Regions from separate parts of the Staphylococcus equorum genome, predicted to be linked through region 3. Evidence: riboswitches for the same ligand, from Rfam matches in the RefSeq annotation. Region 3 holds a riboswitch; each other region holds the start of a gene.

Region 1 (7,938 bases), 680 kb from region 3:
TAATAACGTAGCATCACTGTTAGATGCAGGTGCCAATATTTTCCATTACGATAATGGATTTTTACATTCAAAAATACTGCTTATAGATGACGAAGTTGCGAGTGTGGGTACTACAAATATGGATCACAGAAGCTTTACTTTAAATTTTGAAATTAATGCTTTTATTTATGACACATTCATAACGAAAGAACTTAAAGCCACTTTTGAAAAAGATTTAGCCTTATCCTATCGACTAACAAAAGAGGAGTATGAGAAGCGAAGTTTGTGGATTAAATTTAAAGAAGGTATTGCAAGACTTATATCACCTATTTTGTAATAATTTAACTCTGTCCAAAGTAATCGATGAACATCAATATTACTTTGGACTTTCTTTATTATAAAGTAAATGATTATACTAAATCACTAGCTTATATAACTTTATTTCTATGAAAAGAGGCGTTTAGATGAATCCGCAAGAAATAGTCAATTCAGCGCATATATATATGGAGTCATTTCATAAAGAGGATGCAACTGGCCACGATGTCGCTCACGTATTGCGCGTCGTTAAAATGGCAAACTACATTGCGCAACAAGAGCAAGTTGGAAATTTATTAACCATTCAACTAGCTAGTTTATTACATGATACGGTTGACGCTAAACTTACCGACACTAGTCAAGCAAAACATAGATTAACACAATTTTTGACACAACTTCAGCTGCCAATACAACAGCAAGAAGCTATTCTACATATTATTGAACATATGAGTTATAAAAATGGAGAAAATAATGATATTTCATTATCAATAGAGGGCCAAATTGTACGTGATGCTGATCGCCTCGATGCTATCGGAGCAATTGGAATTGCTCGTACTTTCCAATATGCTGGTCATTTTGGAGAACCCATGTGGATTGAAGGAGCATACAACGATACTTTGTCTAACAAAGAAATCGATAATAAAAATGTTCCAGCATCAGCTATTAAACATTTTTATGAAAAACTGTTTAAACTTAAAGCTTTAATGCATACACCAACCGCTAAACGACTTGCACAACAGAGACACGAATATATGGAAGTATTTGTAACTCAATTTTTTAATGAATGGTATTTCAAATAATACAAAAAAGTCATCGTAGTTTAAAACTACGATGACTTTTCATTACAAATTTATTTAGAATTTAAATAATTTATTTTTTCTTATTTTTCTTAGAAACAACTTGTGTGTTTTTACCTTTGCTCGCTGTTTCAGCTTTGTTTTTCTCCATAGCTTCAATCATTGGTGCTACTTCTTTTTTAGCAAGTTTAGAATAATGCATATTCGCCACTTGTGTTTGTACAATCAAGAATGCGGCACTGACTGACCAGTATAGACCTAATGCTGATGCAGAACTTAATGAAATCCACACAATCATAATTGGCGAAATAATCATCATCATATAACCCATTTGACGCTGTTCGTTTGGCATACTCTTACTTGAAACATAAGCTTGTAAGAAGTATAAGACACCTGCTATAATCGTAATCCAAATATCTGGTTGAGCTAAGTTAAACCATAAGAAATCAGGGTGTTCAGTGAAACCACCACTTGAAGGATATTTCAATACGAAGAAAAGACCCATGATGATTGGCATTTGAAGCAAGATTGGTAAACAACCTAACATGCTCTTCATCGGATTCATATCATATTTCTTGTAAACTTCCATCATTTCTTGGTTAGCTGCCATTTTTTCTTCTTGCGTACGTGAACGCTTAACCTTTTCTTGAATTGCATCAATATCCGGTTTAGCAACTTTCATTTTTTCACGCATCATGTGACTGTTTTTATAATTCGATAACATGAATGGTAATAATATGATACGCATCGCCAATACAATGACAATAATTGCTAGTCCATAATCGTTATTAAAACTAGTTCCTAACCAATGTATAAGACTGTCCATTGGATTTACGAACGTATTATAGAAAAACCCATCTCTATTTTCAGGTTTAGAATAGTCACAACCTGCTAAAAAGACCATTACACCTAATAATAAAGGGAGTAGCGCTTTCTTCTTCATTTTTCCACCTCTAATGATTTATTCACATAGAATTTATTTTATCATACTCATAGGGAAGTAGAAAACAAAAAAAGAAATTTTTATACATTATTCAACAGTTTTTAAAAATTGTCTTACTGATTCACTTATATTTTGACTTTTAGCAATAGCCGAAATAATTGATATACCATCTGCCCCAGCATGAATTATAGATGGTGTATTATCTAAATTGATGCCACCAATCGCAACAATCGGAAAATCATTAACGTAATGTCTTAATTGTGTAATCATTTCTGGACCAACTGGCAAACTTGCATCATCTTTAGATGTCGTAGCAAACATTGGACCAACACCCATATAATCGACATATTTCAAATCAGAATTTAAGTATTCCTCAACATCACCTACACTCAGACCAATGATTTTATTTTCAAATTGTTGTGCAAATTCATTTACTTCTAAATCATTTTGCCCTACATGAATACCATCTGCATCAATATCTTTAGCTAAACTCACATCATCATTTACTATAAAAGGTACATCGTATTGATGGCACAACGAAAGTAATTGTTTTGCCATCCCCACCTTATCATCACCTACTAATGCAGTTTCCCCTTTCTCTCTATACTGAAATAGTGTTATACCTGCTTCTAAAGCTTCAGTTACAACATCAATAATCGATTCACCTTCTGCAACATCTTGCGTGCCACAAATAAAATAAAGTTTTAGCTTACTTTTATCAAACATTATTGCACCTCTTGACTGCGTATTAAATTCAAATAATCATCATATGTGACTTGATATAGGGCATTTATTAATTCAACCATAAATGTGCCAGGCCCTCGGTTAACCGAATTTTTTTCAGCTTGTTCAGCAGCAATATTATATATAGTCACTGCTTCTACCAATTGATTTAATTGTGGCTGCTGCTTGGATTCTAAAAAGCTCGCTATCGCAGCGCCTAATAAACAACCTGCACCTGTGATTTTTGCAAGCATAGGCGAACCATTAGCAAGTTTCAGAATTTTATCTTCATGCATTACAATATCTTCTTTACCTGTGATAACTATCGCTGTCCCGAATTGTGTATGAGCTTTTTTAGCAATAGTCACAGCATCCAGATTTATATCACTATCTGTACCTTTCATCTGTGTATCATTATCAATTAGTGTTAAAATTTCTGAGGCGTTACCTTTGATAACTGCTACCTTAACCTCACTTAAAAATGTCTCACAGAAATCTTTGCGGTATTGTGATGCACCTACAGCAACAGGATCAAAGACGATTGGTGTTCCAATTTGATTAGCTACCTTCGCAATTTTTAAAATGTCTGACTCTTTATCTTTAGTCAGCGTGCCAATATTAATCAGTAAAGCATTCGCGTGAGTTAACATATCTGACGCTTCCTCTGGTGCTTCACTCATTGCTGGACTTGCTCCTAAACTTAATAAGCCATTTGCTGTAAAATTTTTAACAACATCGTTTGTATAACAAATAACTAACGGGTTACTATTTCTGAGTACTTCTAAATTATTCATCATCTAATCCTACCTCTTTCATATATGCAAAATGATTAACTGGTCCTCTACCTTGACCAATTTCAGGTGTGTGTTTAATGCTTAAAGAAATGAACTGTTTTGCTTTTTTCACTGCTTCATATATTGTTTTACCTTTTGCTAATTCTGCAGTAATCACTGCCGAAAAAGTACACCCTGTACCATGCGTATGTTTTGTATCAAATCGAGGTTCTTCAAAAGTATATACATTTTCATTAGTGAATAAATAATCTTTAGCGAAGTCTAAATCCTCTGAATGTCCACCTTTGATAACAACACCTTTACTGCCAATTTCATTAATGAAAATGTCGCCTGCTTTATAAATTGATGATTCGTCTTGTATCGTTAATCCTGTTATTTCCTCTGCTTCGGGCAAGTTTGGTGTTGCCACAGTAGCATAAGGCAATAGAATATTTTGCAAGTCAGCTTTAGCATCCTCATCCATCAACGAGTCACCACTTTTAGCTAACATTACAGGATCTATTACATAAGGAATCTCTGGATATTGCTTTAAATAATATTGTATTAATTCCATCATTTCTTTTGAAGCTATCATGCCTGTTTTCAGCGCATGAGGTAACTCATCATCAAAGATACTTTCTAATTGCTCGGATAACCAACTTGTTTCTATGTTATGAATATGTTGAACGCCTTTTGTGTTTTGCGCTACGATACTCGTTATCGCAGCCATACCGTATACGCCACAAGCATGAAATGATTTTAAATCTGCCATGACACCTGCGCCACCCGTTGGGTCAGTGCCTGCTATAGTTAAAGCAATTTTAGGTTTATTCATTATTAACCCCTCCATAAAGCCATTCTTCTTCAATGAATGACATATTAAAAAATTTGCGTTCATGAACTGTACTCTGTAAGAAACAATCTTTGATGTCAGCTTTCTCTTGTTTTGTGCAATTTTGTGTCAATTTATCCATTAAATTATCAAAAATATGCACAAGTTCATCCATTTCGGTACTATAAAATTCAAACCATTTTGCCAAAATAGAATCGGTATTTAAAGTATGGTCTTGTAACGCTTGTTGTGCAATAACTTGATATACGTATGGACAAGGCGCCATGGCAGCAATTGTGTATGCTGCATTTTCTTTAGCAAAAGCATTAAAATACATGTGTTTAATATAATGATCGCCGCTCGGTGGCCAAACTTTCACTTGTACAATTTCATTGTAAGGTTCATTTACATATTCAGCTAATATTTCGTGTGCCGCTACTTCTCCATCAACAATAAATTGTATCTGTTCAACTAAAAATTTTACATCTTCCATTTGCTCCATTTTAGGTATGAGTAATGCGTAAATATTAGCAAACTCTTTTAAATAAGATGCATCTGCTCTTAAATAAAATTTAGTAGCATCCTTAGATAAATGACCTTGTAACATTTCTTGTATAAATGGGTCATTATAAATGTCATCAATAATTGGCTTGGCATCTATTTTTAATTCTTTTGAAAATAACACGTTAAGTCCTCCTAAATATTAAAAAACTACATTCCAAGTAAGAATGTAGTTAATTAATAGAAAGGCTAAGCAATTCAATTATAAATTAAACTACTTTCCTACGTTGGCATTAACCAAATCAGGTCGTAAGGGTCTGAACTAAATCATCTCAGCCATAAAGGCTCCCCTAGTAGATTTTCATATATTATTTCTTTAAACATAACAAATGTAGTGTGACATTGCAAAAGAACGTACTTCAATGAAGCGTCTATGTTGTAAATATTATAGCGATGACACAGTAACTACAAGCTGTAGTTGTATTAGTGGAAATCGTGGACAAAAAAATGCCAACAAAGTCGGTGACTTTATTGGCATACGTTTATAGTATTTATAGTTAATTACTGACTAAATTATGCAGTAACCCATTGTGAAGCGCCAACTTCATTATAAAGTTTAACTGCTGCAGCATCTTGTACTGATTCAGGTGCTTCTGTTGGAGATACACCTTGGTAAGCTGCTGGAGCTACTGAATCCCAAGTGCTTTGTAAGAATTGATATTTACCTGCTGCACCTGATGATGGGTTAACAGCTTTAAGATCGCCGCCTGATTCACGTTGAGCGATTGCTTGTAAATGAGAGTTAACATTTACTGATGAACCACTTGAAGCTTCACTTGAGCTTGATTCTTTTGAAGTAGATTCTTGTTGTGGTTGTTGAGTTGCTTCAGTTTTTGGTGCTTCTTGTTGAGCTGGTTCTGCAGCTTGTTCAGCTGGTGCTGATTGTTGTGCTGGCTCTGCTGCTTGTTCAGCTGGTGCTTCTTGTTGAGCAGGTGCTTCAGTTGAGCCTCCGCCAAAGCTCCAGCTAAAGTTTGTACCATCTGATTCAAAGCTATAGTCTGTACCATTATAATTGAAATCTATGTCATAAGCGCCTTCTTGTACAGGTGCTTCATTTAATTGTTCTGAGTTTGATTGAGCTAATTGAGCTAATTCTGCTTTGTCTACGCCTTGTTCTGAAGCGTCAGCTGAATTTGCTGCTCCTGTTACGCCTAATCCTAGTGCTAAAGTTGATGCGATTACTGTTTTTTTCATTGTTAAAAAGTCCTCCTATAAGGTGATTAATTTATTTTATGATTAATTTGCAAGTACAACTATATCATTCAAAAGTTCTTTGTAGGTTACAGTGAAATAAAAAAACAAACCTTTTTTTTACAACCTAATTACATCACCAATACTCATTTTTATGTATATTTAAGCATATAAGTACTACCATGATAACCTTTTGTACTATAATTGACTTTATATCCTTGTAATATTTTCGTAATTAAACTGATTATTCTGTATTATGTAAATGCTATAAATCGCATTTTCAAGAAGTTTTGTGAATTGAATTTTACAGTACTTTTACGTTCACTTATTTTTTAGATGTATATATGGATAGATATAATATGTAAAGCTATTCCTCTAGATTGGGCATTATTAAGAGGAATAGCCTGAAAGAAGTATAATTGATAGTAGGATTTAATGTATATTAATTGGAATAGTTTAATGTGGGATAAGTTTTAAGTGGGAGTTTTATACAATTTCGTATATATCATTTTCTTGAATATTAATTTCGTTGAATGATTCATGATCTTGCTCTAATGGGAATGGTTCAAAAAGTTCATCCGTTTCATTTTTAGTTCGTGGAGACATGAATTTAATTGTTTCGATATAAATTTCTGATACAAAATGCATCTGTCCTTCTTTTTCAAATTTACGTGATTGCATTTGTCCAGTAATACCTACAAGTGATCCTTGATTGATATACTTTTCAATATTGTCAGCAATTTTACCAAATGCTTTACAATACAAATAATCACAGACTGTATTTTGATCTTTATCTTTATAATTTCTATTTACTGCTACACAAAAGGTAGCTAACTTCTTCCCCTCCTTTTCATAAATTTTGGGATCTTTTGTTAATCTTCCTACAATGACGATGTTATTTATCATAGGTCACCTCCTTTGTGTTTTAATCATAATTAAATTTATAAATTGAGTCAAAACTCATATTTTCATAAACCAAAAAGTAAATTACTACTAATTTCTACAAATTTCACCTTTCTCTTTTGAAATTACGTTATAATGATTATATAAATGCAATTATAGTAGATTTTAAATTAATCAATTGGATGTGAAGACGATGAAAACATTTAAAGCCGTTCGATTTCAAATCGTATCAGAAAATGGCGGAGTTACTGAATATGAATTAGAAGATGGAGTCATTATAAATAAAGAAAATAGTGGTACTGGCTGGTTGCTTGAAATCGTCATTTCAGACTTCCATTATGAAACCATGAAACAATATATGAATAATGAAGATCTCTTAGATATTCGTGTTGTCATTACACGTCCAGCTAATGACCCTGCGCTATTTGACGCAACAATAAAAAATATTAGCCAATTAGATGACACTATTTCTGTAGTATTTGAATGTCACATCTATACTTTGAGACAAGTTTATGCAGAAAGCTTATTAGAACAGTTGATTGATGAAGGCTTAACTGGTGAAGAACTGAAAAAATCATTTAATCGTATGATGCAATCTAAACCAAGACTTAAAGATGAAAAATTCGAAAAGTAAAGTAAATATTAAACACAAAAATGCCTTAAGGATTTAGTGGAATTCACAAATCCTTAAGGCATTTTTATTTATGCTTTATCTTGTATTGCAAATGTTAATTCACAACTACATGCAAGTTGACCATCAACAGTTGCTTTCGCAGTCCCTTTTCCAATTGGTCCACGCATCTTCGTAATTTCAACTTCTAATTGTAAAGTATCACCTGGTGTGACTTGTTTCTTAAATCGACATTTATCGATTCCTGCAAATAATGCAAGTTTGCCTTTATTTGCATCACTATTTAAAAT
Region 2 (7,938 bases), 1.2 Mb from region 3:
TTATTTTTCTAGCAAGACAACCTAATGTAGCTTATATTATATATATGCATCAAAAAAAGCGACTCCCATTGGGGAATCGCTTTTTTTATGTCTAATTTGCTGATTAACGAATTTCTTTAATTCTAGCAGCTTTACCACGTAATTCACGTAGGTAGTATAATTTAGCACGACGTACTTTACCACGGCGTTTAACTTCAATTTTTTCGATTTTTGGAGTGTGTAATGGGAATGTACGTTCCACACCAACACCTGAAGATATTTTACGTACAGTGAAAGATTCTGAAACTCCTCCACCACGGCGTTTAATAACTACACCTTCGAATAATTGGATACGTTCGCGAGTACCTTCAACAATACGTACGTGAACTTTTAAAGTGTCACCTGGACGGAATGAAGGTATATCTGTGCGTAATTGCGATTGAGTTACTGCTTCGATTAATTTGTGATTACTCATTATTTTTCTCTCCTTCAACCTATGTTCTTGCCTAGACAAAATATAGCAGCGGATCATAGTGATTTTCGTGTGTCGCACACTTAAAATATATTAGCATACTACTAATCTTTTTTCAATTGCTTTTTATATCTTTCTATAATTTCTTGGTCTTTTTTAGTCAACGGATACTGTTCTAATAAATCCGGACGTTTTTCCCATGTTCTTAAAATTTTCTGTTCATAACGCCAGTTATCAATGTGGGCATGGTTACCTGATAATAAAACGTCTGGTACATTCAAATCTTTGTATATACGTGGTCGTGTATATTGTGGAAACTCTAATAAACCATCTTGAAAGGAATCATCCATGTGAGATTGTTGATTACCTAAAACACCAGGTAAAAGTCTAACTACCGCATCTGTCATTACCATCGCCGGTAGTTCACCACCAGTCAATACATAGTCCCCCATTGAAATTTCATCAGTGACTAAATATTCACGGATTCTTTCATCGTAGCCTTCATAATGCCCGCAAATAAATACTAAGTGCTCTGCCTGACTGAGTTCATTAGCAATTGCTTGAGTAAAGGGACGACCTTGAGGGCACATTAAAATGACCCTTGTGTCTTCTGTTCGCTCAATACTATCCATTGCATTGAATATCGGTTCCGGCTTTAACACCATCCCCTGACCGCCTCCAAATGGGTAGTCATCCACTTGATTATGTTTGTTTTCAGCAAAGTGTCTAAAATCCACTGTATTTACTTGTAGCAAATCTTTTTCTTGGGCTCGTTTTAAAATAGATTGGTTTAAAACACCTTCAAACATGCCAGGAAATAATGTTAAATAGTCGATTCTCATTAATCTAATAATCCTTCCATAGGCGTGATTTGAATACGTCTACCTTCTACATCAATCTCTTTGACCACATCCGCGATATAAGGAATGAGGTATTCTTTGTCGCCTTTGACTACCCACACATCGTTTGCACCTGTTTCAAATATCTCAATCACACGACCAATTGGAGTATCTTCATTAAAAACGGTACAGCCAATGATATCTGAATAATAAAATTCATGTTCTCCAAGTTCTATTTCTTCATGATCACGTTCTTGTAAAAGTGTTTCACCTTTTAGGTACTCGATATCATTAATGTTATTGATACCTTCAAACGTAAGCATATGCAGTCCTTTATGCATACGATATGAAGCAATTTTAAATTCAAGTGGCGCTTTATCTTTACGTGCTATTTCAACTATTTCTCCTGGTTGAAAACGTTTATCTGTAAAATCAGAATTAGACTTTATTTTCACTTCACCTTTAATGCCATGTGTATTAACAATTTTTCCAACTTCAACTTTCATATATGTGCCTCCGATAAATGTATCTTATAAGTGTTGTGTAATTTTTATGTATTATTTAATTATTATAACATGTATAAATCTAACATAGTAATACATTCCTCAATAGAAAATTTTCTTATTCTCAACTATGTTAAAGCACTGATTATAATATTTTCCATTAAAAAAAGAGCACCTAAACGGTACTCTTACAAACACTATATTTGTTTAATAAGTTTAAAACTTATTTTTGGTCGTCGAATTTTTTCAAAATACCTTCTCTTGATAAGATATTGTGAACTGTATCAGTCGGTTTAGCACCGTCTTTTAACCATTTAAGTGCTGATTCTTCGTCGATTTTAACTTCTGCTGCATTTACATTGTTAGGGTTGTAAGTACCGATTTGTTCGATAATACGACCGTCACGTGGTGCACGAGCATCTGCAACTACGATACGATAGAATGGATTTCTTTTTGAGCCTAAACGTGTTAAACGAATTTTAACTGCCATTTATATTCTCTCCTTTTAATTTCATAAGTATTTATTTTCTACAAGAAATAATGATACCAGTTCTTCTAATATTTGTAAAGAGGTTATCCTTTACCAATTTTAAAAAATCATTTTTTCTCATCAATTACCTATTAAATAACGCGCTTTTGTCAATTTCCTCTTTTCACGCACTTTACACCACTATGATATGCCTTGTCTTATATTAAGTCTCTTGACATCTATATTTAAAAGCTATACATTGAGATTAAATTAAATAAGCACATGCACTAGGGGTGTTTTTAACTGAGATGAGTACAACTCAAACCCTTTGAACCTGATCTAGCTGAAACTAGCGGAGGAAAGTGTGAAAGATTTTATATCCTATATTCAAGGGGCAATCTTGCCTTTTTGCAATATTACTATTCTATCATTTCTAATACACAACTTTCTATAGTGAGGGTTGTGTATTTTTTTAATTTTACTTTTTAAAATTTTAGGAGTGAAAGTTATGAATAAAACTATTTTAGTAACTGGTAGTAGTAGAGGCTTAGGTGCAACGATTGCAAAAACATTATCGCAACAAGGGTACAATATTATAATCAATTATTACAAAAATAAATCGTTAGCAGAAGATCTTGTTTCTGACATCGGCTCTGACCATGCAATTGCCATTCAAGCTGATGTCACAAATAGAAATGATATTGACCACTTAATTGAACAAGCTACCCAATATTTCGGGAAAATTGATGTCGTGATTAACAATGCATTAGTAGGTTTTAAGTTTGATCCTACACAGCAGAAATCATTTGCAGAGTTAGCATGGGATGATTATCAACAACAGATAGATGGCACTTTAAAAGCTGCCTTCAATGTAACACAAAGTGTCATGCCCCAATTTTTGGAAAGACAGCAAGGCATTATTATTTCTATCGGGACAAATTTATATCAAAATCCCGTTGTACCTTATCATGAATATACAACTGCAAAAGCAGGATTAATTGGCTTTACTCGTAATATTGCTGCCGAGCTTGGTAAATTTGGTATTAGAGCTAATGTCGTGTCAGGAGGTCTGTTAAAAACAACTGACGCAAGTGCTACAACCACGACTGAAGTATTTGACATGATTGCACAAACAACACCGCTTAAACGAGTGACTTCGCCACAAGACATTGCAAACATGGTTGCATACTTAGCTTCTGAACAAGCTAATGGTATAACAGGACAAAATTTCACAGTTGATGGTGGCTTAACAATGAATTAACAAATTAAAATTAGGAAGTGCTTTCTATGTCTGATAAAAATCAAAAACAACTTAATATTGGCGTTTTATTATATGCTTGTGGTCATCACCAAGCTGCGTGGTTAATGCCGAACTCTAGTGTGTCACGTATCGGTGAAATTACTTATTATCAGGAATTAGCTCAACTTGCTGAAAAGGGACTATTCGACGCAGTATTTTTCGCGGACAATCAATCTTTTCCTGCGAAATCTTCTACTGATATGCCGGCATTTTGGTTCGATCCTATCGTCAGTTTATCTGCTATTGCTCATGTGACAACACATATTGGACTTGTCGCAACAATTTCAAGTACATTCTCAAATCCTTTTACCGCATCTAGACAGTTGCTCAGTCTAGATCATCTTTCAAATGGACGTATAGGTTGGAATCTTGTCACCTCTATGACAGATTTAGAAGCTTTAAATCACAGTATGGAAATGCTCCCTGATCATAATGAACGCTATGAAATTGCTGCTGAATTTGCAAAAGTGATGAATCGGTTATTCACATCTTGGGATAAAAAACATTTTTTACATGATCGAAAGAATAAAAAAATTATTAATGATGATGACATTAATGCTATTAATCATCATGGTAAACATTTCAAAGTTAAAGGACCATCAACAACGCCAAGTAGTCCACAAGGTCGTCCAGTAGCTATGCAAGCTGGTGCATCTTCACAAGGTATTGCTTTAGCAACTCAATATGCAGATGCAGTGTATTCAGTATCCTGGAACTTTAAACAAGCACAAGCTTTTCGAGAAAAGCTCGATCAACAATTACAATTATCAAAAAACAATAGTAGATATATCAAAATTTTTCCCGGTCTAGTTACATATGTCGCTGAAACTTATGAAAAAGCCTATGCTAAGAAAGAAAAGTTAGACAAAGCCTTACCGGTGGAAACCGCATTAAAACAATTAAGTTTCTTTATTCAACAAGATTGTCAAAACTGGGAGTTAGATGAACCCGTGCCACCCCTGCCTCCTGTAGAAGATTTTACAGGACCAGTTGGCCGTTACGAAACAATATTGGAAATTATTCGTGATACTCATCCAACTGTAAGAGAACTACTCGGTTACTTAAATGCTGGTGGCGGGCATTTCACCTTGATTGGTACTCCTGAAGATATCGTAGATCAAATGGAGTACTGGTTACTAAGTGGTGTAGCCGATGGTTTTAATTTGATGCCGCCTGTCTTTCCAGATAGTTTAGAGGATTTCGTAGCATTGATTGTACCAGAATTACAAAAAAGAAATTTATACAGAACAACTTATGATGGTCATACTTTCCGTGATCATTTGGGATTAGAAAAAATTTAATCATTCTTCAAATAATATAATTGACGAGAAACCAGAACGGTAATTTGTCTAAGAATCATTACAGAACGAAGACAAACCAAATGACCTTACATCATTTGGTTTTTTAATAAGTCTTAATTTTTAGGATTTATGGCAAGACAAATCAGCGTCGTATTTATAGATTTTTTATTCCTCTACACTTTCTCATATCATATCTTTAGTATCTTCAAATCTTCTTTCAATTGTTTGAGACCACAATTTTCACTAATTCTATTATACATTTGTTTTTTATTTACCTTTATATAAGTTGCATCAATAAATAACGATAAATGATTTATTAAATTCATTTTATTTGAAATGTGGCAGTGGGTTGGGCGGACTCCTGTGGAAAAGTATTAATCGAAGAATACAGGCTGATACTATTAACTAAGGAAAGAAAGCACAAAAAAATGCCAACAAAGTCATAGACTTTGTCGACACTATGGAACGATTTGTCTAAGCATCGTTGTTTTGGTTTTTATTATTTATAGTTATACAAAATTTATGATTTTAGAATGGTAAGTTCATGCCATTCATCATATTTTCCATTTGTTTGCGTTTGCCTTTTTTGCCTTTACCGCCACCGGAAAATTGTTTCATCATTTTTTTCATATCAGTGAATTGTTTCATTAATCTATTGATTTCTTGCACTGAACGTCCTGAACCTTTAGCAATACGTTTTTTACGAGAAACATTTAAAGTTTCAGGTTTGTTACGCTCATTAGGCGTCATGGATTGAATGATGGCTTTAATATGATCAATTTGCTTATCGTCCATATTCATATTTTCAATGCCTTTCATTTTGTTCATGCCAGGAATCATTTTCATAATGTCATCAAGAGGTCCTAAACTTTTAACTTGGTCTAATTGTTCTAAGAAATCTTCCAATGTAAACGAAGATGTACGCATTTTCTTTTCTAAGTCTTTTGCTTTATCTTCATCCACATCTGTTTGTGCTTTTTCAATTAAACTCAATACATCTCCCATACCTAATATACGAGATGCCATACGTTCAGGATGGAATGCTTCTAAGCCATCTAGTTTCTCACTCATACCTACAAATTTAATCGGTTTTTGAGTAACTGATCTGATTGAAAGTGCAGCACCACCACGTGTATCACCGTCTAATTTTGTTAATGTTACGCCAGATAATTCTAATTGAGAATCAAAAGATTCTGCAACATTCACAGCATCTTGACCTGTCATCGCATCAACAACTAACATAATTTCATCTGGTTTCGTAATTTCTTTTACATCGCTTAATTCTTGCATTAATGCTTCATCAACGTGTAAACGACCAGCAGTATCAATAATAACAAAATCTAAATGCGCTTCTTTTGCATGTGCGATTGCATTTTCAACGATTTGTTGTGGCTTAACTTGATCGCCTTCACTATAAACTGGAATGTCGATTTGTTTACCTACTGTTTGCAATTGATCAATTGCCGCAGGACGATAAATATCTGCCGCTACCAATAATGGCTTTTTATTATATTTTTTACGCATTAATAATGCTAATTTACCAGCAGTGGTAGTCTTACCAGCACCTTGTAAACCAACCATCATCACTACAGTTGGCGGCTTGTTAGCCATTTTAATCGTAGCATTTTCCCCTCCCATAAGTTGGGTGAGTTCTTCTTGCACAATTTTGATGACTTGTTGTCCAGGTGTTAATGACTTCATAACATCTGAACCTAAAGCTCTATCTGATACAGTTTTGACAAATTCCTTTACCACTTTAAAGTTAACATCGGCTTCTAATAATGCTAATCTTACTTCGCGCATCATCAATTTAATATCTGCTTCAGTAACTTTACCTTTGCCTCGGATTTTTTGCATCGTTCCTTGTAGACGATCGGATAATCCTTCAAATGCCATATCAAATACCCTCCTTTATATACTTTTATTCTAAATCTTCAAGTGCTTGAATGTATTGTTTTATTTTTTCTGGATCATTTATGTGCTGTTTTATATGTTCATATAATTTTTGTCTTTGTTCAAAATTCCGGTATAATCCTAATTTTTCTTCATAATCTTCCACTAAATCGCCAGTTCTTCTTATATTATCATACACTGCTTGGCGACTCACATCAAACGTATCAGCAATCTCACTTAAAGAATAATCTTGTAAATAAAATAATTCTAAATAGTTTCTTTGCTTATTTGTTAGTAATGATTGGTAAAAGTCAAACAGATAATTCATACGTATCGTTTTAATTAAATCATTTTGACTCATCTGAATTACCTTCAATTTCTGCTTCACTCTGATTTGACTCAGGTGCTTCTTCGACATTTTGTTCAATCATATCAGCGAATAATCCATACACATAGCTCTCAGGATTGAATGGTTGGAGATCATCTAATTTTTCACCTAAACCTACGTATTTAACTGGGATATGAAGTTCATTACGAATCGCTAATACGATACCACCTTTAGCAGTACCATCTAATTTTGTTAATACAATACCTGTAACGTTTGTAACCTCTTTAAATGATTTTGCTTGTGACAATGCATTTTGACCTGTCGTTGCATCAAGACAAAGTAAAACTTCATGAGGTGCCTCTGGTACAGCACGTCCAATAACTCGTTTAACTTTCTCTAATTCATTCATTAAATTAGATTTATTTTGTAAACGGCCAGCAGTATCACATATTAAAATATCTACGTCTTTACTTTTAGCTGCGTTAATTGCATCATACATTACAGCAGCTGGGTCTGAACCTTCTCTTTGGCTCAACACTTCAACACCAACGCGTTCACCCCATACTTTAAGTTGTTCAATTGCACCAGCTCTGAATGTATCTCCAGCAGCAAGCATTACTTTTTTGCCTTCAGCTTGGTAACGATGCGCTAATTTACCAATTGTTGTTGTCTTACCAACACCATTCACTCCGACCATAAGGATTACATTTAATCCTTCATTTTCTATATTCATCACTTCTGAGTTATCATCATCTTGGTGATAGATTTCTACAATTTTCTCAACAATAACTTCACGTAAATCCTCTGTTTCAGTAATATTGCGACGTTGCGCTTCTTCACGTAATTCTTCTACA
Region 3 (7,938 bases):
AACTCGATAATTAAATGGATCAAAAACAAACTAGGTTTCCAGATGATTGGAAATCTAGTTTTTCAAATTATAAATAAAATAGACATATTATAGTCATATTCACATTCATAAAACCGTAAAAAATATGTTATATTTTAATAAAGAGCTATTCAATTAAATTAATTGTTATCAGGCTATTTTCTGATATTAAAATGGGGTGAAAAATATGATGATGGTAATTGGAATGCTATTACCTATTTTGGTAGTTGGATTTATAGTGATGTCAGTGTTAGAAGAGAAAAAAAGAAACCGCAAGAAATAAAAAATTAAGTATTTGAAAGGAACACTAAACTTAGAATACTTAATTACAAAATAGAGCTAATTTCCGCATGAAATTGGCATTTTACCCAAAGGTTAGCCTTACCTCTTAGTGAAGGAAGACTAGCAGAAGTCTAATTCTCGACTCAGTATGTGGAATTCATAGTGGTTTGGATATATATTTTTTCAGACGACCAAATTAAAAAGAGTCTAGATTTCAGAATCTTAAAAATGAAATTCCATACATAAAATATTTATAAAAAACGGATTGTTTCACGTTAAACAATCCGTTTTTTATTTCATATGTAAATATAAAGATGAAAAATATTTTATTAGTCAGACAAACAGTAAATTAATTAATATTCTGCTATCATAAACTATAATAATTAATTTATATAAGTCTAATTCATATATGATTTTGAACAAAGGGGGAATATAATGAGTGAGATGTTGTATATTTTACAAACTGTACTTTTACCTATTTTTATCATGATTTTTTTAGGGTTTATTTTACAAAAGAAATTCACATTAGATTTAAAGACGCTAGCTAAATTAAATATATATGTATTTGTACCAGGGTTTATATTTGTGAAGTTTTATAAAACAGATTTCGCTATAAAGCTTTTATTTTACATAGTCATTTTCTTTATTTTGTATATGGTCGTCCTATATATAATTGGTAAGCTGTTGTCTACTATTCGTAAAACAGATAAAGGGGAAGCAACAACGTTGACGAATAGCATTCTGTTTTTCAATTCAGGCAACTATGGCGTTCCAGTTAATGATTTAGTGTTTAAAGGCGATCCATTAGCTATGTCTGTGCAAGTTATTGTATTGTCATTACAAAATATATTCACTTTTTCATACGGAATTTTTGCGATTCAGTCGTTGCAAATAGGGAAATTACAGGCGCTACTTGGATATTTTAAAATGCCAGTTTTATACGCTTTGGTGTTAGCTATTATTTTAAATTATAATAATGTGCCAATACCAGAATTTATTTGGACGCCAGCAAATTACGTGGCGGATGCAATGATTGCTGTTGCATTATTATTGCTAGGGGCTCAAATTGCGAATATTAAATTCAGCTTTAAATGGTCAATTTCTTATATTTATATATTTGTGAGACTAGTTATTGGTCCACTTATTGCTTTAGTGATTATTAAATTACTTGGTTTAGAAGGCGTGATTGCACAAACGTTATTTATCGCTTCTGCTATGCCAACATCGGTAAATAGTTCAGTTATTGCGCAAGAATATGATAACCACCCAGAACTTGCTGCGCAATTGGTCTTCTTATCAACACTACTAAGTGCAGTAACAGTAGTCATCGTCATCTATTTTTCTAGAATTCTATTTTAAATATCTAGACAACCTAGTGGAGCGGGAATATGAAATCATAATTTGATTTTATATTCCCGCTCTCTTTTTTAGAATTTTGATTTATTTATCGGACGTGTTATAAATAGGTCGTATATCACATATTACGAAATAAAAATTTAAAATCTATTTATAAAGGACCGATTAAATTGACTGATGCAGTGTTAGGTATTGATATTGGAACAAGCTCTGTTAAAGTAATAGCAGTAAATAGACATGGTAAAGTTTTACAGAGTGCAAGCGAATCTCTAGACATCATACAGCCACAAAATGGGTTTAATGAACAACATCCAGAAGCGTGGTTTAAAGCAACTAAACGATGTATTAAGCGATTAATGGTGACAGATGAAGTTAAGCATATGCATATTAGCGGACTATCACTTTCAGGACAAATGCATAGTTTAGTAATATTGGACGATAATGGCGAACCACTACGAAATGCAATTCTTTGGAACGATACAAGGACTACACCTCAATGTGAAGTTATTAGAGAAAAACTAGGTGATTATGTGTTAGATAATCCTGTATTAGAAGGTTTTACCCTTACGAAATTATTATGGATAAAGGAAAATGAACCTGAACATTGGCGCAATACGAAAGTGTTTTTATTACCTAAGGATTATGTTCGATTCAAATTAACTGGCAAGTTAAATATGGAATATTCAGATGCCTCAAGTACATTATTATTTGATCATAAGTGCAAAGCTTGGGATGAAAATATTGGTGAACAATTTGATATTCATAATATTTACCCTAAACTTGTAGCTTCACATAAATTAGTTGGTTATATGGACGAGAAGATAGCAACAAAACTCGGACTAAATGGGCAAGTGGCTGTTATTGCAGGTGGTGGTGATAATGCATGTGGAGCGCTTGGTGCGGGAATGATTAAAACCAATGAAACACTTTGTAGTATTGGCACTTCAGGCGTGGTCTTATCATGTGAAAGTGAAAAACATACGGAGTATCGCCGGAATATGCATTATTTTAATCATGCTTTAGAAGATATGGCTTATGTTATGGGCGTGACACTTGCTGCTGGTGACAGTTTGCAGTGGCTACGCCGAAATATATTAGGATATTTAAGCTATGATGAAATCATTACCATGGCGAGTCAATCACAGGTTGGCAGTAATGGATTATTATTCACACCATATCTATCGGGAGAACGCACGCCACATGGGGATTCCAACATCAGAGGGAGCTTTATAGGTTTAAGTGGCTTACATAGTAGTGGTGACATGGCACGGGCAGTTATTGAAGGTATAACCTTTTCTTTATTCGAGTCGATAAAATATTTACGCGATTGTGGTAAAGATATTCAACATATCGTGTCTATCGGTGGCGGGGCAAAAAGCGACTTTTGGTTGCAATTACAAGCCGATATATTTAATGCTGAAATTAGTAAATTGAAGTATGAAGAAGGGCCTTGTATGGGTGCGGCAATCTTGGCTGTATGTGGTCTAGGATGGTATGAAAGTATCGAAGCGGCTACAAAGCAATTTATACGTTATGAAAAATCTTTTAAACCAGATAGTGAGAAACACAAACAATATATGCAATATTTTGCTTTATATAAAAGTGTATATCGACAAACTCAAAGTCTTACAGCTAGTTTACTAGAAATATCTAAAAGTAAAAAATAGTTACTAGTTGAATTATTTAAAAATAAGTAATAGTATCTACTTTAACACTTAAAAACAACTTAAATTATAATACCACTTGAAATAATCAATGGAATAGGTTAAGTTGTATGTAATAATTCTTCAACACATATTTAATAATTATTATAAAAATTAAATAGCTTAAATAACCACTGGAAGTGCCTTGCATAAGGCTGAGACCGAAGTAGTAACTTGGGAATTCCTTGAACCTGATCCAGTTTGTACTGGCGTAGGAAAGTGGCGTTATAAACATGCGAATTCGTTAATCCAACGTCATTTTTCTTACCAGAAAAATGACGTTTTTTTATTTGGGGTGAAAACATTGTTTATAGCAATTACACAGTATAAGTATTTAAATGCAGTAGAAATTAAGCAGTATATCAAAATAGAGCAGTTTATAGACTATTTAATTATCAGAACACCAATGGAGACGGCTGAATTGATTGATTGGGTTCATTTGCTTAATCAATCCGGCTTTCCTAAAAGTAAAATAATTATTCATGACAATTTAACTGTATTAACACGATGCAAGTTACGTGCGATTCATTTTAAAGAAAAAGATGAGCGCATAGCGGACTTTAAATATAATCATCCAGACATCCAAGTTAGTATGTCTACACACGACACAAAACATATAGCGCAAGCAGAAGCATTACAGTTAGCATTTGTCTTATATGGACATATTTTTAAAACCAATTCCAAACCGAATCAACATCCAAGGACAGAAAATGAAATAAATAAAGCGTTAAAATTCAATATCCCAATTATCGCTTTAGGCGGTATCAATACACAAACTTTAAAAGAGCTACCTAATGGATTCAAAGGCATTGCAGGGATTTCCATTTTTGCGCAACAAAACGTAAATGAAATCAAACAGCTGAAGGAGGCTTGGCAGACGTATGTATGATGTCATAATCATTGGCTCTGGTGTAATGGGCATGTCAATCGCGAGAGAATTAAGTAAATCAGATATCAAAATTGCTGTGATAGATCGTGATATACCAGGGAAACATGCTTCATTTAAAGCTGGAGGCATGCTTGGTGCTCAAAATGAATTTACTGAAGACAGTGATTTGTTTCATATAGCACGAGAGTCTCAAGTTATGTTCGAGCCACTGAGGGATAGTTTGCTAGATGAAGTAGGCTTAGATATTGAATATCTGGATAGTGGTTTAATTAAACTCGCAAGCAGTATTGATGATAATGCAAGTGTTGAAAAGCAATACAAATTTCTGCAGCAATACAACCGAGATGTGGAATTATTGCCTGCAAAGTCACTGAAAGAAAGAACGAATGGCAACGTAATATCAGACAATTTATCCGCGATGTATATACCGAATGATAATCAAATCAATGCCAATAAATACACGAAAGCGTTATTAAAATCATTAGAACAACGGGGCATTCACCGTATTTACAACACAGAAGTTAGTGACATAACACCATTAAATCCAGGATATCGTGTGGTAACGGATACAGATGTGTTAACTGCGGAAAAGGTAGTGGTCGCTGGAGGAGCTTGGAGTGGAAAATTATTGAGCCACCACATGCCAAACAGTAGTGTTACAGGAGTTAAGGGTGAAGTGTTACTTGTAGAGCATCCAAATCTGTCTTTAGAAACAACGCTATTTACTACAAATGGTTGTTACGTTGTTCCAAAAATGAAAAATCGTTATTTAATTGGAGCCACAAGTTATTTTGATGATTATTCAGTAGGTGTTTCTCAATTAGGGAAAAAATGGTTGTTACAACAGGCTACGATGCATATTCCTAACTTAAGAGATGGTAAATTAATCAATCAATGGTCAGGCATTAGACCTTATACCTCAGGTGAAAAACCCATTATGGATGAAGTAGCTAAACATTTATTTATCATTTCAGGACATTATCGCAATGGCATTTTACTATCACCTTACGTTGGAAAATGGATGGGCGATTGGATTCAGTATGATCGTAAGCCGGAACAATTTGCAGATTTTATAATTGAAAGGGGTAAGACCAATGAAGTGCATTATAAACGGTGACAACTTTACTTTTGATAGGGCATTAAGTATTCAGGAAGTGATTCAAGAACTAGATTTGGATGAAACGCGTATGATTGTGGAACATAATGAACAATTAATTCAGAGAGAACAATTTTCAAAGCATAAGGTTACGGATGACGATCGTTTGGAATTATTAGAATTTGTAGGAGGCGGATAACATGTTCAAGATAGGCGAATTTAAGTTAAATTCAAGATTATTATTAGGAACAGGGAAATTTGATAGTGAAGCGATACAAACTGAAGCAATCGAGGCGTCAGGGACAGAGGTTTTGACCTTTGCAGTACGTCGAATGAATTTATATGATAAAAAGTTACCCAATCCATTAGCGAAAGTAGACTTATCTAAATTCATTACTTTTCCTAATACTGCCGGGGCCAAATCAGCAGAAGAAGCAGTCCGCATAGCTGAAATCGCAAATCATGCAGGTGTCTGTGACATGATAAAAGTAGAAGTTATAGGAGACGATGAAACGTTATTACCCGACCCGTTAGAAACGTATAAAGCTTGTGAAATCTTGTTAGATAAAGGTTATACAGTTTGTCCTTATATTTCTAATGATGTGGTATTAGCAAAACGATTAGAAGATTTAGGTGTGCATGCAATTATGCCACTCGCATCACCGATAGGCACGGGAAGAGGTATTAATAATCCTTTGAATTTACGTTATATAATCGAAAAAGTAAATGTTCCTGTCATAGTTGATGCGGGTATTGGTTCTCCTAAAGATGCCTGTCATGCAATGGAACTCGGAGCAGATGGTATCCTACTTAATACGGCAATATCTAGCGCACAAAATCCAGTGAAAATGGCGGAAGCGATGAAATTAGGTATTCATGCAGGTAGGTTGAGTTATGAAGCGGGAAGAATACCAGTGAAATACACAGCACAAGCTTCAAGCCCTACTGAAGGTATAGGGTTCCTATGACACAACGCTATGATCGTCAAATGCGTTATGAACCATTTGGTAAATATGGACAAGCGCAATTGCAACAGACACATGTCATGATTATGGGCGCAGGTGCGCTTGGAAGCCAATGTGCAGAGTTGTTAACTCGAATGGGTGTTGGTCAGCTCACTATTATCGATATGGATATTGTAGAAGAATCCAATTTACACAGACAGGCTACTTATGTTGAAGCAGATGCCACGCAAATGCTGCCTAAAGTAGAAGCGTTAAAAGTACATCTTGGACAAATTAATAGTGAAGTTCAAGTACAGGCGTTATATCAAGAGATTACAAATACAAATATAGAAGCATTACTCTGTCAACATCAACCTGATATCGTACTGGATGGAATGGATCATTTTGCGATTAGGTATTTGATTAATGAAGTTTGTCATAAATTAGGTGTGCCATGGATTTATGGAGCAGCTGTAGGCAGTAAGGGTACAGTATATGCCATTGATTATCATGGGCCATGCTTAAAATGTATGCTTGGTACAACGCCATCTACAGGGGAAAGTTGCGCAATAAATGGTGTACTTCCTCCAGTGATTCATCAAGTGGCAAGCATGGAAGTATCAGAGTTATTAAGGTGGCTGTCTGGAAAAGGTTTTTCTAGAAAGTTAACAACGATGGACTGCTATACGATGCAGTATAAAACACTTAATATAGATACATTAAAAAACAATAACTGCCCTATCTGTAACGAAGGAAATTATGAATATCTCAACATGGCTCAACAAAATTCTATTGAAAAACAGTGCGGTAATGTATTTCTATTGAGATTTACTCCTCAAATATTTAAATATACAGATTTACTACCAGTGAAAGTCATGAAAAGTAATTATTTCGCTAAAATGATATCTTATCGAGATTATGAAATAACGCTATTTAAAGACGGCAGAATGAACGTGTATGGTATTGAAAATGAAGACCAAGCTGTAGCATTATATGAAGAATTTCTAAAATGCTTAAAGTGATAAATGAGTTAATACATTTATTGCAAAAACAAACTAAAGTTCATGAAATGTTTAAAAATATATGACAAATTCGTTAACGTAGATGTTCATATTTGAATCACTATATATAGTGTTATAAATTAAAATAAAACACAATATATAGTAAAGAGGGATAATGTGAATAAACTTGAAACGAATTTAAAAAATCTTATTACTAAAGATCCTACAGTAGTTAATGAAAATGCCAATAAAGATAGTTCTACGTTTTCAACAATGAGAGATTTAACGGCGGGAGTAGTTTCTAAATCATATGCATTGGACTATTTACTGCCAAAGCATGTGGCTGAAGCGCATAAACAGGGAGATATTCATTTTCATGATTTAGATTATCATCCTTTTCAACCATTAACGAATTGTTGCTTAATCGATGCTGAAATTATGCTAGAAGACGGTTTTCAAATAGGTAACGCAACAGTGACTTCACCGAAATCGATTCAAACAGCATCTGCGCAGTTAGTACAGATTATTGCGAATGTATCGAGTAGTCAGTATGGCGGTTGCACAATTGATAGAGTCGATGAATTGTTAAGTAAGTACGCTCTATTTAATGAGCAAAAACACCGCAAAGTTGCAGAAAAATTTGTGAATG

Evidence for each region. Region 3 has a riboswitch for thiamine pyrophosphate ahead of PYW44_RS00990 (thiamine phosphate synthase). Riboswitches for the same ligand answer to the same signal wherever they lie in the genome.
Region 1: another riboswitch for thiamine pyrophosphate. It lies ahead of tenA (thiaminase II); the one in region 3 lies ahead of PYW44_RS00990 (thiamine phosphate synthase).
Region 2: another riboswitch for thiamine pyrophosphate. It lies ahead of PYW44_RS08070 (3-oxoacyl-ACP reductase); the one in region 3 lies ahead of PYW44_RS00990 (thiamine phosphate synthase).

The regions. Positions count from the first base shown of each region.
Region 1 covers NZ_CP118982.1:899,953-907,890, reverse strand. The annotation lists gene cls (cardiolipin synthase) at 1-316, shown strand, start outside; gene PYW44_RS04275 (HD domain-containing protein) at 444-1,094, shown strand; gene yidC (membrane protein insertase YidC) at 1,165-2,034, opposite strand; gene thiE (thiamine phosphate synthase) at 2,122-2,760, opposite strand; gene thiM (hydroxyethylthiazole kinase) at 2,760-3,551, opposite strand; gene thiD (bifunctional hydroxymethylpyrimidine kinase/phosphomethylpyrimidine kinase) at 3,544-4,365, opposite strand; gene tenA (thiaminase II) at 4,358-5,047, opposite strand; TPP riboswitch at 5,126-5,225, opposite strand; gene PYW44_RS04245 (transglycosylase family protein) at 5,437-6,117, opposite strand; gene PYW44_RS04240 (single-stranded DNA-binding protein) at 6,601-7,020, opposite strand; gene PYW44_RS04235 (YwpF-like family protein) at 7,211-7,651, shown strand; gene fabZ (3-hydroxyacyl-ACP dehydratase FabZ) at 7,720-7,938, opposite strand, start outside.
Region 2 covers NZ_CP118982.1:1,667,947-1,675,884, forward strand. The annotation lists gene rplS (50S ribosomal protein L19) at 104-454, opposite strand; gene trmD (tRNA (guanosine(37)-N1)-methyltransferase TrmD) at 556-1,293, opposite strand; gene rimM (ribosome maturation factor RimM) at 1,293-1,796, opposite strand; gene rpsP (30S ribosomal protein S16) at 2,017-2,283, opposite strand; TPP riboswitch at 2,542-2,640, shown strand; gene PYW44_RS08070 (3-oxoacyl-ACP reductase) at 2,771-3,523, shown strand; gene PYW44_RS08075 (NtaA/DmoA family FMN-dependent monooxygenase) at 3,550-4,863, shown strand; gene ffh (signal recognition particle protein) at 5,392-6,759, opposite strand; gene PYW44_RS08085 (putative DNA-binding protein) at 6,785-7,117, opposite strand; gene ftsY (signal recognition particle-docking protein FtsY) at 7,104-7,938, opposite strand, start outside.
Region 3 covers NZ_CP118982.1:218,989-226,926, forward strand. The annotation lists gene PYW44_RS00980 (AEC family transporter) at 736-1,659, shown strand; gene xylB (xylulokinase) at 1,827-3,323, shown strand; TPP riboswitch at 3,486-3,594, shown strand; gene PYW44_RS00990 (thiamine phosphate synthase) at 3,655-4,248, shown strand; gene PYW44_RS00995 (NAD(P)/FAD-dependent oxidoreductase) at 4,241-5,365, shown strand; gene thiS (sulfur carrier protein ThiS) at 5,343-5,543, shown strand; gene PYW44_RS01005 (thiazole synthase) at 5,545-6,312, shown strand; gene PYW44_RS01010 (ThiF family adenylyltransferase) at 6,309-7,310, shown strand; gene nrdD (anaerobic ribonucleoside-triphosphate reductase) at 7,449-7,938, shown strand, end outside.